DNA from 4 places in the Planococcus sp. 1R117A genome. Region 4 is predicted to be linked to each of the others. Evidence: riboswitches for the same ligand, from Rfam matches in the RefSeq annotation. Region 4 holds a riboswitch; each other region holds the start of a gene.

Region 1 (4,212 bases), on a different contig from region 4:
AAAAATCTTATCTTATTCAGCACGATCACAAGTGTTGCTTTAACTGGCGGAGTAGGAAGCGTCTTTGCTGCAGAAGCACCAGCATACTCGAATACTCAAGCCTACGAAGCGCAGCATATTGAACAGGATACGAAGTATTCGAAAAAGGTAATGAAAGCGGTCCGGGTTAGTTTAGGAGCAAATGCTAAGTCAACCCAAGTAGATGCTGTGATTCAAACGATGCCGAAAGTGAACGTCATGGACCGTTACTTAGCTTCATTTGGCAAAAAGGTCAAAGGCAATGAAGTTCGGCTGGCGGTAAAAGAAATCTTTGATATCGATCTGAACTACGTTTCGAAGATGGATTATGGCAGCAAATTGGCCAGCTATCCTACAGATGTGATGGAAAGCTTGCGTGTTTCCTTGAACGAAGAACCGGCATCGACTAAGCAAGATGCACGGATTATGGAAATGGCGAAGAATGAAGTGATGGACCGCTATCTGAAAGATCACGATTACGCACTCACTGGCGCAGAGAGCCGTGTGCTGATCAATCAGATTTTTGGGGTTAATCTGGAGGGCATTTCCACTTTGGAACATATGCAATTAGCAGTCAGCTCTAAAGGCCAATGGATTGTGAAAAGTGATACAGATCTATTCGTTCTCGAATCCAGCTTGGATGATGTCGATGTTTCGATCTATACGACACCTTACTTTAAAGAAGTGACAGGCAGCGACCAATTGCCGGAGCCGTTAAAAACGAACTTAATGAATCTTGGCTTTACATATAACGAAGAAGCCAATCTTTTGTATTACAAAAACCCAACCGGTGAATCCGTACCGGATGCGTTCAAAGGCCGAGTAATGGGAATTCTTATTGGCACGATTGTGACGGAATACAAGAACAAATAATGGGAAAACCTTCAGGGACTTAGAGGAAACTCTTGGTCCTTTTTTGCGCTTTCCTTTGTTGCAGAATGATTGGGCATGATGGGGTATGGATCAAAACTTAATGTTTTAGAAGAATATAAGACAGGCTGAATTCTGGCAGCTCCGCTAGGTTTGGTAATGAAAAATACTAAACAGATTCTTTAAAAAGAATTCTCCTTCAATTGACCCGTACAATAATCAATCCTTTATATTAATTATCTGATTTTTCTGATACATTTAGAAAGAGGAAGTTTTTGCTATATTTTCGAAATAATAAATTCCAAAGGAGGGATGAAATGAAGGTTATCAAGAATGATGTTACGTTCGTAAGCGAAGGGTTAAATTGTAAGGGCTGGTTGTACGTTCCGGAAGGAGGAGAGCTTAGCAAAAAACCGGCGATTGTCATGGCGCATGGATTTAATGCGGTGAAAGAGATGCATTTGAAGAACTTTGCGGAAAAATTTGCAGAGGCAGGTTTTGCCGTATTGGTTTTTGATTACCGATTTATCGGGGAAAGTGAAGGGGAGCCAAGGCAGCATGTGATTCCTGCAGAGCAGCATAAAGATTATAGAAATGCAATCAGCTGGATTTCAACTCATGATCAAGTAGATGAAAATCGAATTGGCATATGGGGAGCTGGCTACAGTGGAGCTCATGTATTGCATTTGGCAGCAATAGATCCACGGGTGAAAGTTGTCGTAGCCCAAGCTCCCGTGGTAAACGGATGGAAGAGTGCTCAACGGTTAATGAGAAATGACATATTCCATGGATTCGTCCAAAATCTAAGTGCTTACCGTCTGGCCCGTTATATGGGAGCGGAGCACCAGTATGTGCCGGTAGTTGCACCAGAGGGTGAAGTAAGTGCTTTGCCGATTCCAGAGGCTTTTGACTGGTTTACTGAAACAGGGAACACGATTGCACCAAATTGGGAAAATAGAATTACGCTTGAAACAATGGAAGCTCTTTTGGAATATAGCCCGAGCAGCACGATTGAGCGTATTTCCCCGACACCTTTATTAATGTTGGTGGCAGAAAATGATATGTTGGCGACAGCGGATTTAACCATAGAAGCTTTTCAAAAAGCACATGAGCCTAAAAAATTAGTGGTTCTTCCCGGCGGCCACTATAGTGCCTATGTAGACCCAGGATTGTCGGATTTTCTGCCACCACAAATTGAGTGGTTCAAGGAGCATTTGTGAGACTGATTTAAAGAAAGCAGAGAGACAAAAAAAATGCTTTCCTTTATCAATGGAAATTCTAAACCTAAGTGGTATTTCAATCTGGTTCTTTATTGCTAAAATTCACAATAAACAAAATGGGTCTTGCTTTTTGCGTTATATTGAAATAGTATGAAAATATAAATTAAATATGTAAATCTCTTATGAAGAGCGGCGGAGGGACTGGCCCTGTGAAGCCCGGCAACCATTCAAGGTTTTGAACGACCATGAAAAGGTGCTACATCCTGCAAAATACTTGGTATTTTGGAAAATAAGAGAGGTGTAAACTCAAACTTTTTTGAATGCCTCTCTTTTAAGAGAGGCATTTTTATTTTTCACAGAAAAGGAAGCGGGTTGTCATTACAACGGCTGCATGCAGTTGAAGGTTTTACTGGCCACACTGGCAATGAAAAAGAAACAGGAAAAGGGGAAATGACATGAAGAAATGGATAGCAGGAAGTGTACTGGTTTTGTCAGCAGCAGTTTTAGGAGCTTGCGGAAGTGGTGAAGAGGCATCAACTAAAGAAGCGGAAAGCCTTGTCAGTGATGGTGTTTTAACGGTCGGCGTAACCGGAGGTCCGCATGAAGAGCTCGTCGAAAAAGTTGCGGAACTTGCAGAAGAGCAAGGACTGGACTTCACTATTGAAACGAAAGTGTTCTCTGACTACGTAATGCCGAATGTTGCGTTAGCAGAAGAGGAAATTGACTTGAACTCATTCCAGACGGAACCGTTTTTTGAAGAAATGAAAAAAAGCCGGGACTTGGATTTGGTCCGCGTCGGTGATACGGTAACGTTTCCGATGGGCATTTATTCATTAGACTACAAAGATGTCAGCGAACTGCCGGAAGGAGCAAAAATCGGTTTGCCGAGTGATCCGACCAATAGTGGACGGGCTCTAGCTTTGTTCGAAAAAGCGGGCCTTCTTAAAGTGAAGGAAGGCGTTGGCTTGCAGGCGACGGTAATGGATATCGCTGAAAATAAAAACAACTACGAGTTTATCGAACTGGACTCTGCTCAAATTCCACGCCAATTGAACGAGCTGGATGCAGCAGCCATCAATACCAATTTCGCGCTTGAAGCGGGCTTTGTGCCAGCAGAAGATTCGATTTTCATCGAACCAAGCGACTCGCCTTTCGTCAATCTTGTTGCATCACGCACTGAAAACAAAGACGATGAAGCGATCAAGCAATTCCTTGAACTGTACCATAGCGATGAAGTAAAACAATTCATTGAAAAAGAGTTTGCGGGATCGCTTATTCCTTCTTGGTAAAACTTAATGAGAAAGCCGCCTTCGATGGAATCCATCGAAGGCGGCTTTTTTTGTTTAACGGTATTGGCCAGTATTCGCAGGTCCGAAAAAGGGAGTAGGCGGATAGCACAATTCTTTAAATTTCAATCATTTTAATCGTTGATGCGATTTCTTCTTCAGCTGACTGCAGGTTCCATTCATGCGGGTAATAGCCGAGCGGATTGCAGATTACTTCAATGTTTTTATAATGTTCATGATAGCGTGTATGGGTATGGCCAAAAATAAGCTTTTTGACCTGGTATTCCATCGCCAGTTCGCCAAAGCGGGAACTTCCCATCATGGCATTGAAGAAATCCCAGCTCGGATCTTCCTTCACTTGCAGAAAATGAGCGAACGGTACAACATGAGTGACCAGGATGATGTTTTTGCCGCGATATTCTTTGAGCCAGTTCTCCAGTTTTGCGGTATACTGCTCCGTCAAGGCAGAGTCGGTTACTGGCCAGTGGGCATACGTTTTATCCGGCCACGTAAAGCTGCCGAATGTGCCTTTGGCAAATTGCTGTTCAGTAAATCCCGCAACGCCGAATGTGTAATCATACCAGCCGCCATCGTCGATTACGACCCAGTCTTCGTTCAATTGGACAGGGCCGTTGCCAAGATTTCCGCGGAACTCGAGAAGTTTGGAATAGGCAGCGGCGGAATCTTCCGCATAGACATCGTGGTTGCCATGGACGAATAATAGCTTGGTTTCTGGAAAACCGTCTTGCAGCCGATTTAAAAGAGCCAAACCTTTTTCAGGGCCGGCAGCTATATCTCCGCTCACGATGAATACGTCG
Region 2 (4,212 bases), on a different contig from region 4:
TCACTGAAATGTAATGAAGCGCACATTTTTTTGCTTATGCGGCGAAACGGAAATGGTTTGAAGAAAAAGAAGGGGAACAGAAAGTATTCTAGCAGGGAAAGATAGTAAACGAGATTGAAAGGAAAGTATTTTCGCCCGAAAGGAAAGTAAATCCGTATACTGGAACTAACTTTCTCTCCAGAGCCTAATAAATTACATCAAAAAAGGCTTTTCAGCAGAAAATTATGGCAGGATGTCTGGGCAGTGAACAGCGGACTGGAAAAGTTGCAGTGATTAATGAACGGAGGGTATAAGGCTTTAAAACGATATGCTTTTTATAGGTTCATATACCTCTATAAATGATCATCTTAATAATTCTTTTACAATAAAATTATCTTTTGCCCTATTGTGTATCTTTTCAAGCATTGGTATCATGAAAAACGATGCAAGTTTAATATAAATGTAAAATATATCTTATTTTATTTTTCGTCAAAACAAATATATATCAAAAATACATGAAATACATCAAGTTTCAAGTTGTTCAGTATTTATTCGGGAGGAACACCATGCGCTTTCAGGGAATCAGTTTAGAAGAACTAGAAGAATTAGAGCAAGAACTGCTGGGCCTTGGCGAAACCAAGCTCGGCGGTTTAAGCTATTCCAAGATAGAAGTGTACGATGCCATGCACAGCCAATTAGAGGCGCTGGTGCAAGACGATGAAGATTATCGCGCTTATTATAGCTACATCAAGAAAAAGTTAGTATCCTACTTATTGCGCTATGGCATGCACACGTACACGGATCATCTAACCATCTATGAGGATACGGAAAAGGTTCTGAAAAAAGTTCTTTCTTACGATTCCCAAAATCCGATTGCGGCTTATCGCCTCGGCTTTTTGGCTTACCGTTCAGGTATCCATAGCGAAGCGGTGATGTACCTCCAGCAGGCACTGAGCAGCCAGACTTTTTATACCGACAAGCGCTTTTTGCTGAACGCTGAACAAATCAGCCGCGCCGTCCTGTATTTGACGAATAGTGCTCTGCATACCGCCATCCAAGGTGAAGTGCCTTCGAGCGACATAATTTCCACCAGCTATACATCGTTGCCGACGCAGCTTTGCTACAACGACGGCATGCTGAAGAGCCACGCTTACCGAATCGTGACGCCTTTCGGTGCTGTGCTTTGCTCGGAAGAAGAAAGCGGCGAGCAGCAGATGAAGGATGTCATTTCACTGAAATTCAATAAATTTGGCGCTCTCTTGACCTACAATGGCATTTCGGAACAGCTGTCACCTGTCCAAGCCAATGTACTGCGCTATCTATTGGTGAAAACCCGCCGCGGTGAAGCGGCAACTCCATGGTCGCTGAAAGACTACTTCCTGTTTACGCATGTCATCACAGGCGTTCCGGAAAAAACATTTTCATTAGTGGTTGCAGAAGTGAAGCGAATCATGGCTGAAATGGAAATTCCAGCGTCGATAAAAGTGGCGGAAGATGAGAAATCCGGGTATTATTTTGACGGTTCGTCGCCATTCGTGGTAATCGACCGAGTGGATGAGGAACTGTCCCTCTAGCAGCCAGATTGAAGCCGATGGTTGAATTTTATTAATAAAGGTTTGACAGTAGTCACAATCTTTAATACTATTAGAAACATATTAAACACAATTGCATATGGAACATTATCAAGAGAGACCGAGGGACAGGCCCTATGACGTCCAGCAACCTACAGAGCGATCTGAGAAGGTGCTAATTCCTGCAGAATGATTTCATTCTGAGAGATAAGCCTAATCCATTCGGTGCCTCTTTCTTTATGAAAGAGGCATTTTTTATTGGCAAAAAAGGAGGGACACCATGATCAGCATCACGAATCTTTCAAAAGGCTATCAAACGAAAAAAGGAATGGTTACTGGAGTCGATAACGTCACGCTGACAATCAACGAAGGCGAGGTGTTCGGGATCGTCGGCTACTCAGGGGCTGGGAAAAGCTCCTTGCTTCGCTGCATGAACTTGCTGGAGCGCCCGACAAGCGGCGAAATTAAAGTTGACGGCTTGGATTTGGCCAAACTGAAAGGTGAAAAGCTGCGGCAAGCCAGGCTGAAAATCGGTATGATCTTTCAGCATTTTTACTTGATCAGCCAAAAGACCGTGGCTGAAAATATCGCTTTTGCATTGAAAGCGGCCAAGTTGCCAAAAGGGCAAATAGCGAAACGCGTCGACGAACTGCTCAACATGGTCGGCTTGACCGATAAGAAAGACGTCTATCCGGCACAGTTGAGCGGCGGCCAAAAGCAGCGTGTCGGCATTGCCCGGGCATTAGCAAATAACCCGTCCGTTCTGCTGTGCGATGAAGCCACATCCGCCCTCGACCCAAATACAACCTTATCGATTTTGCGGCTGCTGAAAAAAATCAACCGGGAGCTGAACATCACCATCGTGTTAATCACCCATGAAATGAATGTCGTGAAAGAAATCTGCGACCGCATGGCAGTGATGCAAGACGGCCGTGTCATCGAAGAAGGAGAAGTCTACGATTTGTTCTCAGCTCCGAAAGCGGAACTGACCAAGGAATTTATCTCATCGGTCGTATCGTTCGATGTGCCGCAGCCGATCCTTGCAGCTTGTACGGGACGTGTCATCAAAGTGCAGTTCAAGGGAGCGGTCGCCGGAGAAGGCGTCATCACCGATACGGTTCAGAACTTTGACGTCAAAGGGAATTTTCTCCATGGCTCAATCGAATATATACAGGAAAAGCCTCTTGGCTTGTTCTTGATGGAAATACAAGGCAGGGCCGATAACATTCACCGGGCCATCACTTATATGGAAGGCCGGGGAGCAAATGTGGAGGTGATTGCAAATGGGATTTGATTTTCAGCATATGATGGAATTGTGGCCGGACATCTCGAAAGCGTTCGGCGAAACTTTATATATGATCGGCGTGTCTCTCGCTATTGCGATCGTCATCGGCTTGCCGCTCGGCATCGTATTGTTTGTTACTGACAAAGGCTTGTTTTTGCAAAACCGTTTCATCAAATCCGTGTTAGGGTTTGCCGTCAATATGATCCGGTCGATTCCGTTTATCATCTTGCTTGTCGCTTTGATTCCACTTACAAAACTGTTGGTCGATTCCACAATCGGCCCAGCAGCAGCGAGCGTATCGCTGTCGGTTGCCGCGATTCCATTTTTCGCCCGTATCGTCGAGACGTCACTGCGTGAAATCGATAAAGGCGTCATCGAAGCAGCGGTTGCTGTCGGCGCCACGCCATGGATGATCATCAAAGATGTGCTGCTGCCGGAAGCGAAAGCCGGCATCATCCAAGGGATTACCATCACCATCATTTCACTCGTCGCTTACTCTGCGATGGCTGGAGTGGTCGGAGGCGGCGGCATCGGCGACTTGGCGATCCGCTTCGGCTATTACCGCTATGACAACACCATCATGATCGTCACCGTCGTCATCTTGATTGTTCTTGTCCAAATCCTTCAGCAATTGGGAGACTGGACTTCTAAAGCAGTAGACAAACGATAAATAAGGGAGAGAACCTCACATGAAAAAATTCTTATTGCCAGCTATCCTGCTCGTACTACTGACATTGCTCGCTGCTTGCGGCGGCGAAGAATCCAGCGCCGACAGCAAGTCCATCAAACTTGGCGGCACAGCCGGCCCATACAGCGATATGCTGACCCAAGCATTCAAACCGGCTCTTGAAGAAAAAGGCTATACAGTAGAAATCGTTGAATTCAGTGATTACATCCAGCCGAATAACGCTTTGGACACCGGGGATCTGGACGCTAACTTATTCCAGCACTCGGTTTACCTGGAAAACTTTTCGAAAGAAAACGGCATGGATTTGACCGGATTGATTACAGTGCCGACGGCTCCAATGGGTATTTATTCCAATAAATATGACTCAATCGAAGAAATTAAAGATGGTTCGACCATCGCCATCCCGAACGATCCGGTCAACGCTGCCCGGACATTCTTAATACTGCAGGATCACGGCTTGATCACTTTGAACCCCGATGCAGAGGAACTGACAGTTTCAGAAAAAGACATCGAAACAAACACGAAAAATCTGGTGTTCCAGCCGATCGAAGCCGGTGGATTGCCGCGTGCAGTTGAAAGCTCAGACTTGGCAGCTGTTCCAGGGAACTTCGCATTAGCGGCTGATATGGACTTGCTAGAGGCATTGGTTCTTGAAAACATGCCGGACCGATACCGCAACTTGGTAGCAG
Region 3 (4,212 bases), on a different contig from region 4:
CGGCGCTGAACGTGCGAACAAACTTCGGACAGCGATGTACATCATCGATGAAAAAGCGGATTTGTCGGAATTGATCGAATTGACGAAAGCCGATACTGAAAAAATATACAATTGATACAAAAAGAGAAAGATAGAACTTCTATGGGTGATAATCCCTTAACCGATATTCCGCTAACCAGATGGGAAGACATTGGCCGAGGTTTGTGAAGCCAAGTCTTTGCGACGAAGCAGCGAAGCGATGCAGGAGCAGTACGGTTTTCTCCGCTGGTTGGCTCCATATCTAAGGAGCAGGAACAAACATTAAAGAGCTTTCCGAATCAGCTCCCTATTCCAGAGAATCTCTAAAGGTAACAAAAGGAAGCTGAATGTAGCGGAAGGCGGCGACTCCTGTGGGAATAGGGCGAGTCCTGAGACCCCGCAGGGAATGAACGGGGCAAAAGCAATTTGCCCCGTTCATTTGCGACGAAGCTAGCGCAGCGATGCAGGAGCACAAGGTCTTCGCCAGCGAGCGAGGAGGCTTAGGGCCGCACCCCACGGAAAGCGTCCGTCCTAGAGCGAAATGAAAAAAGAGAATAAGAGTTTCTCGACAGCCTAAGAAAGAGCCTTTAAAACAAAGGCTCTTTCTTAGGCTGTCTCCGAGGTTCATTTATCTATGGCAATTGATTTTTTTCTGTAGCCATTTGGCTGGAGAAGTAAGATGATATAAAAAAGAGCCATAGATGGGAGAGGATCACATGAGAAGCGAGAAAGAGAAAATGCTGCTAGGTGCGCTTTACGATGCGACTGACCCTGAACTGCTGAGTGACAGACTCCAGGCGCGGAGATTGACCCGGCTGTTCAATCAGTCATTGGAAACGGATGCCAACAGAAGAACCGGCTTATTAAAGGAACTGTTTGGGTCAACGGGAAACAAACTGGAAGTCGAACCGGTATTCCACTGCAATTACGGCTATAACATCCATGTTGGCGAGAATTTCTACGCTAATTTTGACTGCGTCTTATTGGATGTCTGCGAAATCCGGATCGGAGCAAACTGTATGATGGGGCCGGGCGTCCATATTTACACAGCGACACATTCGCTGAATGCGAAAGAACGAAACGCAGGATTGGAGTTCGGGAAGCCGGTTGCGATCGGAGCAAATGTCTGGATCGGCGGACGGGCTGTGATTAATCCTGGCATAACAATCGGGGACAACACCGTCATCGCTTCCGGTGCGGTTGTTACGAAAGACGTGCCGGCGGGTGTCTTTGTCGGAGGAAATCCGGCAAGAGTCATCAAACAACTGGAACAATAGCCAGTGAAAAATACTAATAAAACTGCAGCAATTTCTGCAACATTAAAACAGTCCAGCATCTCACTCGATGCCGGACTGTTGGTATTCAGTTTTCAAAATGAATTGCTTCCCATTCCGGGCGCAAAGTGCCCATCACGATGACGTCAAAGCGTTTGCCATCGCGGTACACCATCGAGCGTTTGCGGCCCTCCACTTGAAAACCTGCTTTCTCATAAGCCCGGATACCGCCTTTATTGTACTCGATCACTTCCAGGCCGACCCGATCCAGGTTCAATTCATGAAAAGCGTAGCGGAGAATCAGCTTTAGCGCATCCGATCCGTAGCCTTTGCTGCGGTCTGCAGCATCCCCGATGCCGATGGCCATCATCCCGGCGCGGTTATTCCATTCAATCGAATGGATGACGGTAAAGCCGATCAAACGGTCCCCGTCAATTGTTCTTAGCCGGAAATAGGCTTCATTAGGATTTGGCGCACCTTCGCTTGCCAGTTGCTCCCGGTTGCGGGGAAGGGCGAACTCCGTATCGATATTCCGCATATAGTCAGCGTCTTCTCCCCATTTCAGCATAATGTCTGTGTCTTCTTCTCGCGGCAGTGAAAGCTTCAGCTTTTCTCCGGTAAAAAGGTTTGAAGTAATGGTTGTCATGTCAGCCTCCTTAGCGTTTGTGATTTTTGCACACCTCATTTATTGAAAACCTGCCTATTGTACGCAATAACCTCAACCCCTTAACCTCTAGTACTTTCATCTTAGAGTTTTTGAAAATGGATGGCAATAAACAATGTGAAAAAAGTTTGCAGTAAAATAAAAAGATTGAGAATTTTTGAAAGCGCTTTAAAAGGCGCAAGGAAAAGGTTTCATAGATAATCTGTAAATGAATACCATAAAAATAGTCGAACAATTTAAAATGTTTGGTTGACTTCTTGATTTCCTAGTATTATGATTGGATTTAAATTTAATAATCTTATCCAGAGAAGCCGAGGGACTGGCCCGTTGACGCTTCAGCAACCTCTGACATTTGTCAGAAAGGTGCTAATTCCAGCAAGATTTTTTCTTGGGAGATAAGAGAGCGGATCCTGTCCATTTATGCAGCCCTCTTTTCTCGTTCGTTGAGAAAAAGAGGGCTTTTTATATTTTTCAGCAGACGGCACCGCACAAATTTAATGAATAAAAATGAGGAGGAATATATATGACGAAGAAACGGATTTACTTGAACGCATTTGAAATGGTGTGTGCGGGTGGGCATCAGTCCCCTGGATTATGGGTGCATGAAGACGATCGTTCCCATACCTACACTGACAGTGAATACTGGATTGAACTTGCCAAGCTGTTGGAAAAAGGGAAATTCGATGCGGTGTTCCTGGCGGACGTGCTGGGTACTTATGATGTTTATAATGGCTCCCGGGATGCTGCGCTTCGCAACGCGGTCCAGTCTCCAGTCAATGATCCGCTGCTGGTCGTGCCGCTGATGTCATCGGTCACCAAACATTTGAGTTTCGGTGTTACCGCTTCGGTCAGTCATGAACATCCTTATACATTTGCGCGGCGCATGTCGACATTGGATCATTTGACGAAAGGGCGCATCGGTTGGAATGTCGTGACTTCCTATCTGAAAAGCGCGGCACTCAATATTGGGCTCGAAGACCAGATGAACCACGATCAGCGCTACGATTTTGCAGCGGAGTACTTGGAAGTCTGCTATAAGCTATGGGAAGGAAGCTGGGAAGACGGCGCCGTCGTCCGTGATAAACAGGCGAAAGTATACACCGACCCGTCAAAAGTGCACGACATCCGGCATGAAGGGGAATATTTCAAAGTTCCTGGAGCTCATTTGTCGGAACCGTCGCCGCAGCGTACGCCGGTTCTGTTCCAGGCAGGCGCTTCACCGCGCGGCCGTGAGTTTGCGGCAAAGCATGCGGAATCGGTGTTCACAGCCGGCCCGACCACCCAAGTCGTGAAAAAAGGGGTAACCGCATTGCGTGAACGCATCCAGGCAAACGGCCGCAATCCAGAAGACGTCATCGTCTACACAACGTTCACCGCCATCGTTGGAAAAACAGAAGCGGAAGCGCAAGCGAAATACGAGGAACTGAAAAGCTATGTCAGCTATGAAGGGGCCCTTGCACTTCTCGGCGGCTGGACGGGCATCGATTTTTCCGGATACGATCCAGACGAAACTTTGGAATATATCCAAAGCAACGCCATGCAATCGGCAGTCGAAGTGTTTACGCGCGCCGACCCGGACCGCAAATGGACCATCCGTGAACTTGCCACGTTTGTCGGAATTGGCGGCAGAGGGCCGGTTGCAGTAGGGACGCCGGAACAAATCGCGGATGAAATCGAACATTGGGTGGAAGAAACAGGTGTCGATGGCTTCAACCTTGCTTATACCCTTGCCCCTGGAAGTTTCGTGGACTTTGTCGAACTTGTCATTCCGGTCTTGCAGGAGCGCGGCCTTGTCCAAAAAGAATATGCAGAAGGCACGTACCGCGAAAAAATTTACGGCAAAGGCCAGACCGGATTGAAAGAAACGCATCCTGGTGCCAGCTATAAGCAATTGCATCAGCCAATTGAAAACTAGAAGGGGGAATGGACATGATTACAGCTTACTGGATCAGTGTCGCGGTTTTCTGGATCGCCGGACTGACTCTATGGAATAAAATCTATCCAAAACCGAAACGGAAAGGAGAAGATGGCAATGCGTGAAGACACAACATGGTTGCTTCCATTTATCATCGTAATGCTTATTGGCTATTTTGCATGGACGACTTGGCTCGGTAAGAAAGGCGCTGTTCACAGCGGTTCGATGAAAGGCTTCGCTCTTGCCAAAGGCAAGATAAGCCCGGCGCTTGTCGGCATGAGCTTCGGCACCTCTTACGCGAGTGCGAATTTATTTCTTGGGGTTCCCGGCTGGGCCTATAC
Region 4 (4,212 bases):
CATAGTGGACGCTTTCGATCACATCCGGACGGACGATATTCAAATACTCGTTGCAGCCGTCGAGCTGCTCTCCGCCGAAATCTTCTGCTGATAAATCAGCATTCTGAATCATCGTTCCCATAGCTCCGTCAATAATTAAAATTCTTTTTTCAAGTTGTTCAATTAGCTGTTTGGACATGGCTGCGATCGCTCTCTTTCTGTCTATCAAGTTGGCGGATATAATCGATCAATTCCAAAGACATATCATAGCGGAAAAATGGCGTGATCAAGTAAATGCCATTGAATAATTTCGCTGCTGTATCAATCAGTTCTTTGGCGATTTGGATGCCTTCTGCGCTGGCCCAGTCTTTATCATCGCCGCAAGCGCGCATCCGCTCGAGCGCGTCTTCCGATAACTTGATGCCCGGCACTTCATTATGCAGGAATTCGGCACTGCGGATGCTCGTCAAAGGCATTACTCCGAGGAAAATCGGCGTATCCAGATGCTTGGTCGCTTCATAAATTTCAATGATTTTCTCTTTCGTATAAACCGGCTGCGAAATGAAATAATCCGCGCCGCTTTCAATTTTCTTCTCCAAACGCGACACTGCCCGGTCAAGCACCCGGACATTCGGGTTGAACGCAGCGGCGACGGAGAAGTTCGCTTTTTTGCGCAGCGGTTTCCCCGAAAATGAAATGCCCTCATTCAGCTTTTTGATCAACTGGATCAATTCCAGGCTCGAGACATCATAAACACTGGTCGCTCCAGGAAAATCGCCCACTTTTGTCGGATCTCCCGTTACTGCCAGGATGTCATGGATTCCGAGGGCATCCAGTCCCATCAAATGCGACTGCAAGCCGATCAAGTTCCGATCACGGCATGTTATGTGTGCAAGCGGACGGATTTGTTCCTGGTGTTTCAAAATGGCGCCCATCGCCAAATTGCTGACCCTTGGAGAGGCAAGTGAATTGTCCGCCATCGTAACTGCGTCTACTCCTGCTGCACTCAGCGCTTTTGACCCTTCGATGAATTTTGTAATATCCAAATGTTTCGGCGTATCCAATTCCACAATAATGGTACGCTCCGTTTTCGCTTTTTCATGAAGCTGAGCCTCTTCAAGTGCTTCTGCTTCGCGAATGACAATCGGCTTTTTCCTAACTACTTCTTTTTCAGTAATCGGTTTTAAATTGCCGATGCGTTTTTTTAGCGCTTCGATGTGTTTTGGCGTCGTGCCGCAACAGCCGCCGATCAAGCGTGCCCCTTCTTCTCTTAATAATAAACCTGCGCGTCCGAAATAATCTGCTTCCGATTCATAAACCACCCGGCCATTTTCAAGATCCAATAAGCTGGCGTTCGGATAAGCCGAAAGGTAAGCTTTTTTCGGCAACGCCACTTCTTCCAGCGCCTGAATCGTATGGTGAGGCCCCAACCGGCAATTGACGCCGACAATATCTGCACCTAATTCTTCCAGTTGATGCAAGGCGTCATTCAAAGCCAGGCCGTTTTGCAAGATGCCCGGCTCGTGCATGGACACTTGGGCAATCAACGGCACATTGGTCACTTTCCGTAGATGGGTAACGGTTTCAGCCAGTTCTTCAAAATCATAATATGTCTCAAGTAACAAGGCATCCGGGTCTCCTGCCAGCAAATAGCTTGCTTGCTGGTCCACCATCGTGATGATTTCCTGCAAAGTCGCATCGCTTTTCCGGATGCCCCGGATGCCGCCGATTGTCCCAAAGACAAATTGCCCGCCCGGAGCGGCCGCCCGTTTTGCAATGCGGATTGCCGATTCGTTGATTTCTTTCACTTGATGCTCCAGCCCATAACGCGCAAGTTTCAAGGCATTGCCGCCATACGTATTGGTCTGGATGATATCTGCACCGGCCTGAATGTATTCCTGATGGATCTTTTCGATGATTTCCGGCCGCTGCAAATTCAATTCCTCGTTGCAGTATTCAATGCCGTATGAATATAATAACGTTCCCATTGCTCCGTCTGCCGTCAATATTCTCGTCTTTAGCTCATCTAATAAACCCATGCTTTCGCCTCCTAAATATACAAAAAAAGCCATCTTTGAAAAAGAAGGCTTTACGATTAATAAACTCGTTCCTTTTCATCTGCCAGACATTTGCATGCCTGCTGGAATTAGCACCTGACCATTCATGGCTGGTTGCTGAAGCTTCATAGGGCCAGTCCCTCGACTTCTCTCGATAAGAATTCACTATTCAGTTGTTATTCCATTTTAACAGGCAGTTGGAGTCCATCTGATTGAATTTTCAATTTATATCTTTAAATCGTAACTGTATCCAGGCCTCAGGTCAAGTTGATTTGTCGAAAAAGAAAGAACTTTCTGTGTTGAAGTGTTAACTTTCTCAAAGCGGTGTATTTTTTGCCGCTTGTATTGGATCAAACTCTGCTGCATGAACTTCGAATTTGTACCAAGTAAAATCTCCTTCTTCCAATTGCCACGTGATTTCGATTTTAGAAGGAACTTTAATCCCGCCCGCGCTGTGATGTTCTTTGATTTCGGCAACACAAGGTACAAGAGGCGCCTCTGGGCTGCTGTCCTTATACCGAAGAGCGATAATTTTTTCCAGCTCGCCGTCTTCCTTAAAATGATAGGTCGCTGAACCTGATACCCCTTGATAATCCATTGTCGCCCTAGCCGTGTTTCCATCAATTTCTTCCCATGTAATATAAGGGCTGATGGCGGCGGTCGGATACCAGGACACTTCCATTAAATAACGCTGCAATGCCGATTGATCGGTTTTATCATTATCCGCTTCTCGGGCGACTGGAAATAGCCCCGCCGCTTTAATGAGCAATTCAGATTTTCCAGATTCGAAACTGTCCCGGCCCACGATTTGGATAAAAGGCAGCATGTTCATCTTCACTGTCCAAGTGAATGACGGCGGATCAGTTGTAATGGTCTGTTCAGCTTCAGCTTTTGTCCACTCCTGCTGTTCCGGCTTCAACCTCATCCAGCCAGTTTGCCTTAGAAATACAGTGCGGATTTGGTCCTTTCCTACGATCCCTGCATTTGCCAGCCATTTTTGCACAGGTGCCGGAAGCTGCTTCAGCATCTCTTCTGTAACTTTTTGCGGCTCTGCATCCGGCACTTTTGCCAGCTGCTGCTCAATTTGTTTCTTGCTCTGGCTGCTGAAATTCCACAGCGCCCCTTTATATAACGCGGCCACAGCAACGACGGAAAGTGAAATCGCCACTCTCTTCCTCATCTTACAGCACCTCCATTTTTGCATTACTACCTTATATACGACATCGGGCATGATTTTCCTGTCAGTAAAAAAGCTTTACGCGAGTTATTTCATCCAAAGCATTTGATTTCTCCACTTCAGTCCTTCCTAGGGCTTTTATGTCCTGATCATTTACTGGATTTCAACTGCTCTCCACCGGAAAGAATTCTTTTAACGTATGAAGCGGCCGGGCATTCGGATGCGCTTCAAACGGATGGAACTCAACTCTTCCCACATGCACCCCCGTATTGTATTCTCCAATCACCGAGTCTAAAAGGATGAAGACGAGCGGAATAATTTCCTCTTCATTTTCCTCTGTCAGCCCTTTGATATACAGCATCATATTGACTTCTTCCTGCTCTATATCCTGTAGAGCGGTGTAATAAACATCTTCCCACGTCAATTCCTTGTTTCCGTAATGGACGCTGAATTCTTCCAGTGAAGGCTGCCTGAACGCAATGATTTCGAAACGCTCAAGTTCCGGCGCTGCTTCCTGCAAATCAAACACAGCATCAAAAGCCTCGACCATACCGTCTGCACTGATAATGAATTCGCGTTTTCCGTTTTCCGGCTCTGCACTGAACTCAAAAACGAGGTGCTTATTCACTTTCTGAAGCTTTTGCTGCAGTTCATCAAACAGCTCTTCCCGATTTTCTTCAGCCAATTCAAAATAGGTCTCTTCGTTCTTCTCGAACCATCTCCAAAAAGCTTCAATTTTGTTTTTGCGTGTAGGCAGCCATTTCATATCATTGATCTCCTTTAGTTAACATCTTTCCTTATTAGACAAACTTATTAACGTTTAAGCATTTTTTAACCTTACCCCAACTAACTCCTTGTGTTTATACGAAAATAATGAAAATTTCCACTTTTCTAATTATAATGAGCAATCAAGAAGGAGTCTATAAAATATTCCGGGAAGACCATCCATGCCGCCTTTATCGCGGTCTAAAGAATCAGAGGAATTCTGGAACGGCATTG

What was found. A riboswitch is a leader RNA that binds a small molecule or an ion and turns the genes downstream of it on or off. The one in region 4 is predicted to bind S-adenosylmethionine.
Region 1: linked by a shared signal. The riboswitch ahead of ACSFXN_RS15265 (MetQ/NlpA family ABC transporter substrate-binding protein) and the one ahead of ACSFXN_RS17585 (bifunctional homocysteine S-methyltransferase/methylenetetrahydrofolate reductase) in region 4 are both predicted to bind S-adenosylmethionine.
Region 2: linked by a shared signal. The riboswitch ahead of ACSFXN_RS09870 (methionine ABC transporter ATP-binding protein) and the one ahead of ACSFXN_RS17585 (bifunctional homocysteine S-methyltransferase/methylenetetrahydrofolate reductase) in region 4 are both predicted to bind S-adenosylmethionine.
Region 3: linked by a shared signal. The riboswitch ahead of ACSFXN_RS04235 (LLM class flavin-dependent oxidoreductase) and the one ahead of ACSFXN_RS17585 (bifunctional homocysteine S-methyltransferase/methylenetetrahydrofolate reductase) in region 4 are both predicted to bind S-adenosylmethionine.

The regions. Positions count from the first base shown of each region.
Region 1 covers NZ_JBPRLO010000005.1:110,616-114,827, forward strand. The annotation lists gene ACSFXN_RS15255 (hypothetical protein) at 1-891, shown strand, start outside; gene ACSFXN_RS15260 (alpha/beta hydrolase) at 1,206-2,108, shown strand; SAM riboswitch class I at 2,286-2,404, shown strand; gene ACSFXN_RS15265 (MetQ/NlpA family ABC transporter substrate-binding protein) at 2,564-3,397, shown strand; gene ACSFXN_RS15270 (metallophosphoesterase) at 3,513-4,212, opposite strand, start outside.
Region 2 covers NZ_JBPRLO010000003.1:23,995-28,206, reverse strand. The annotation lists gene ACSFXN_RS09875 (hypothetical protein) at 546-1,553, shown strand; SAM riboswitch class I at 1,656-1,764, shown strand; gene ACSFXN_RS09870 (methionine ABC transporter ATP-binding protein) at 1,831-2,844, shown strand; gene ACSFXN_RS09865 (methionine ABC transporter permease) at 2,834-3,505, shown strand; gene ACSFXN_RS09860 (MetQ/NlpA family ABC transporter substrate-binding protein) at 3,525-4,212, shown strand, end outside.
Region 3 covers NZ_JBPRLO010000001.1:915,778-919,989, reverse strand. The annotation lists gene ACSFXN_RS04250 (MmgE/PrpD family protein) at 1-115, shown strand, start outside; gene ACSFXN_RS04245 (maltose acetyltransferase domain-containing protein) at 735-1,295, shown strand; gene ACSFXN_RS04240 (GNAT family N-acetyltransferase) at 1,381-1,929, opposite strand; SAM riboswitch class I at 2,252-2,358, shown strand; gene ACSFXN_RS04235 (LLM class flavin-dependent oxidoreductase) at 2,480-3,871, shown strand; gene ACSFXN_RS04230 (sodium:solute symporter family transporter) at 3,989-4,212, shown strand, end outside.
Region 4 covers NZ_JBPRLO010000007.1:39,529-43,740, reverse strand. The annotation lists gene metH (methionine synthase) at 1-178, opposite strand, end outside; gene ACSFXN_RS17585 (bifunctional homocysteine S-methyltransferase/methylenetetrahydrofolate reductase) at 159-2,018, opposite strand; SAM riboswitch class I at 2,091-2,197, opposite strand; gene ACSFXN_RS17580 (DUF6920 family protein) at 2,353-3,216, opposite strand; gene ACSFXN_RS17575 (hypothetical protein) at 3,377-3,979, opposite strand.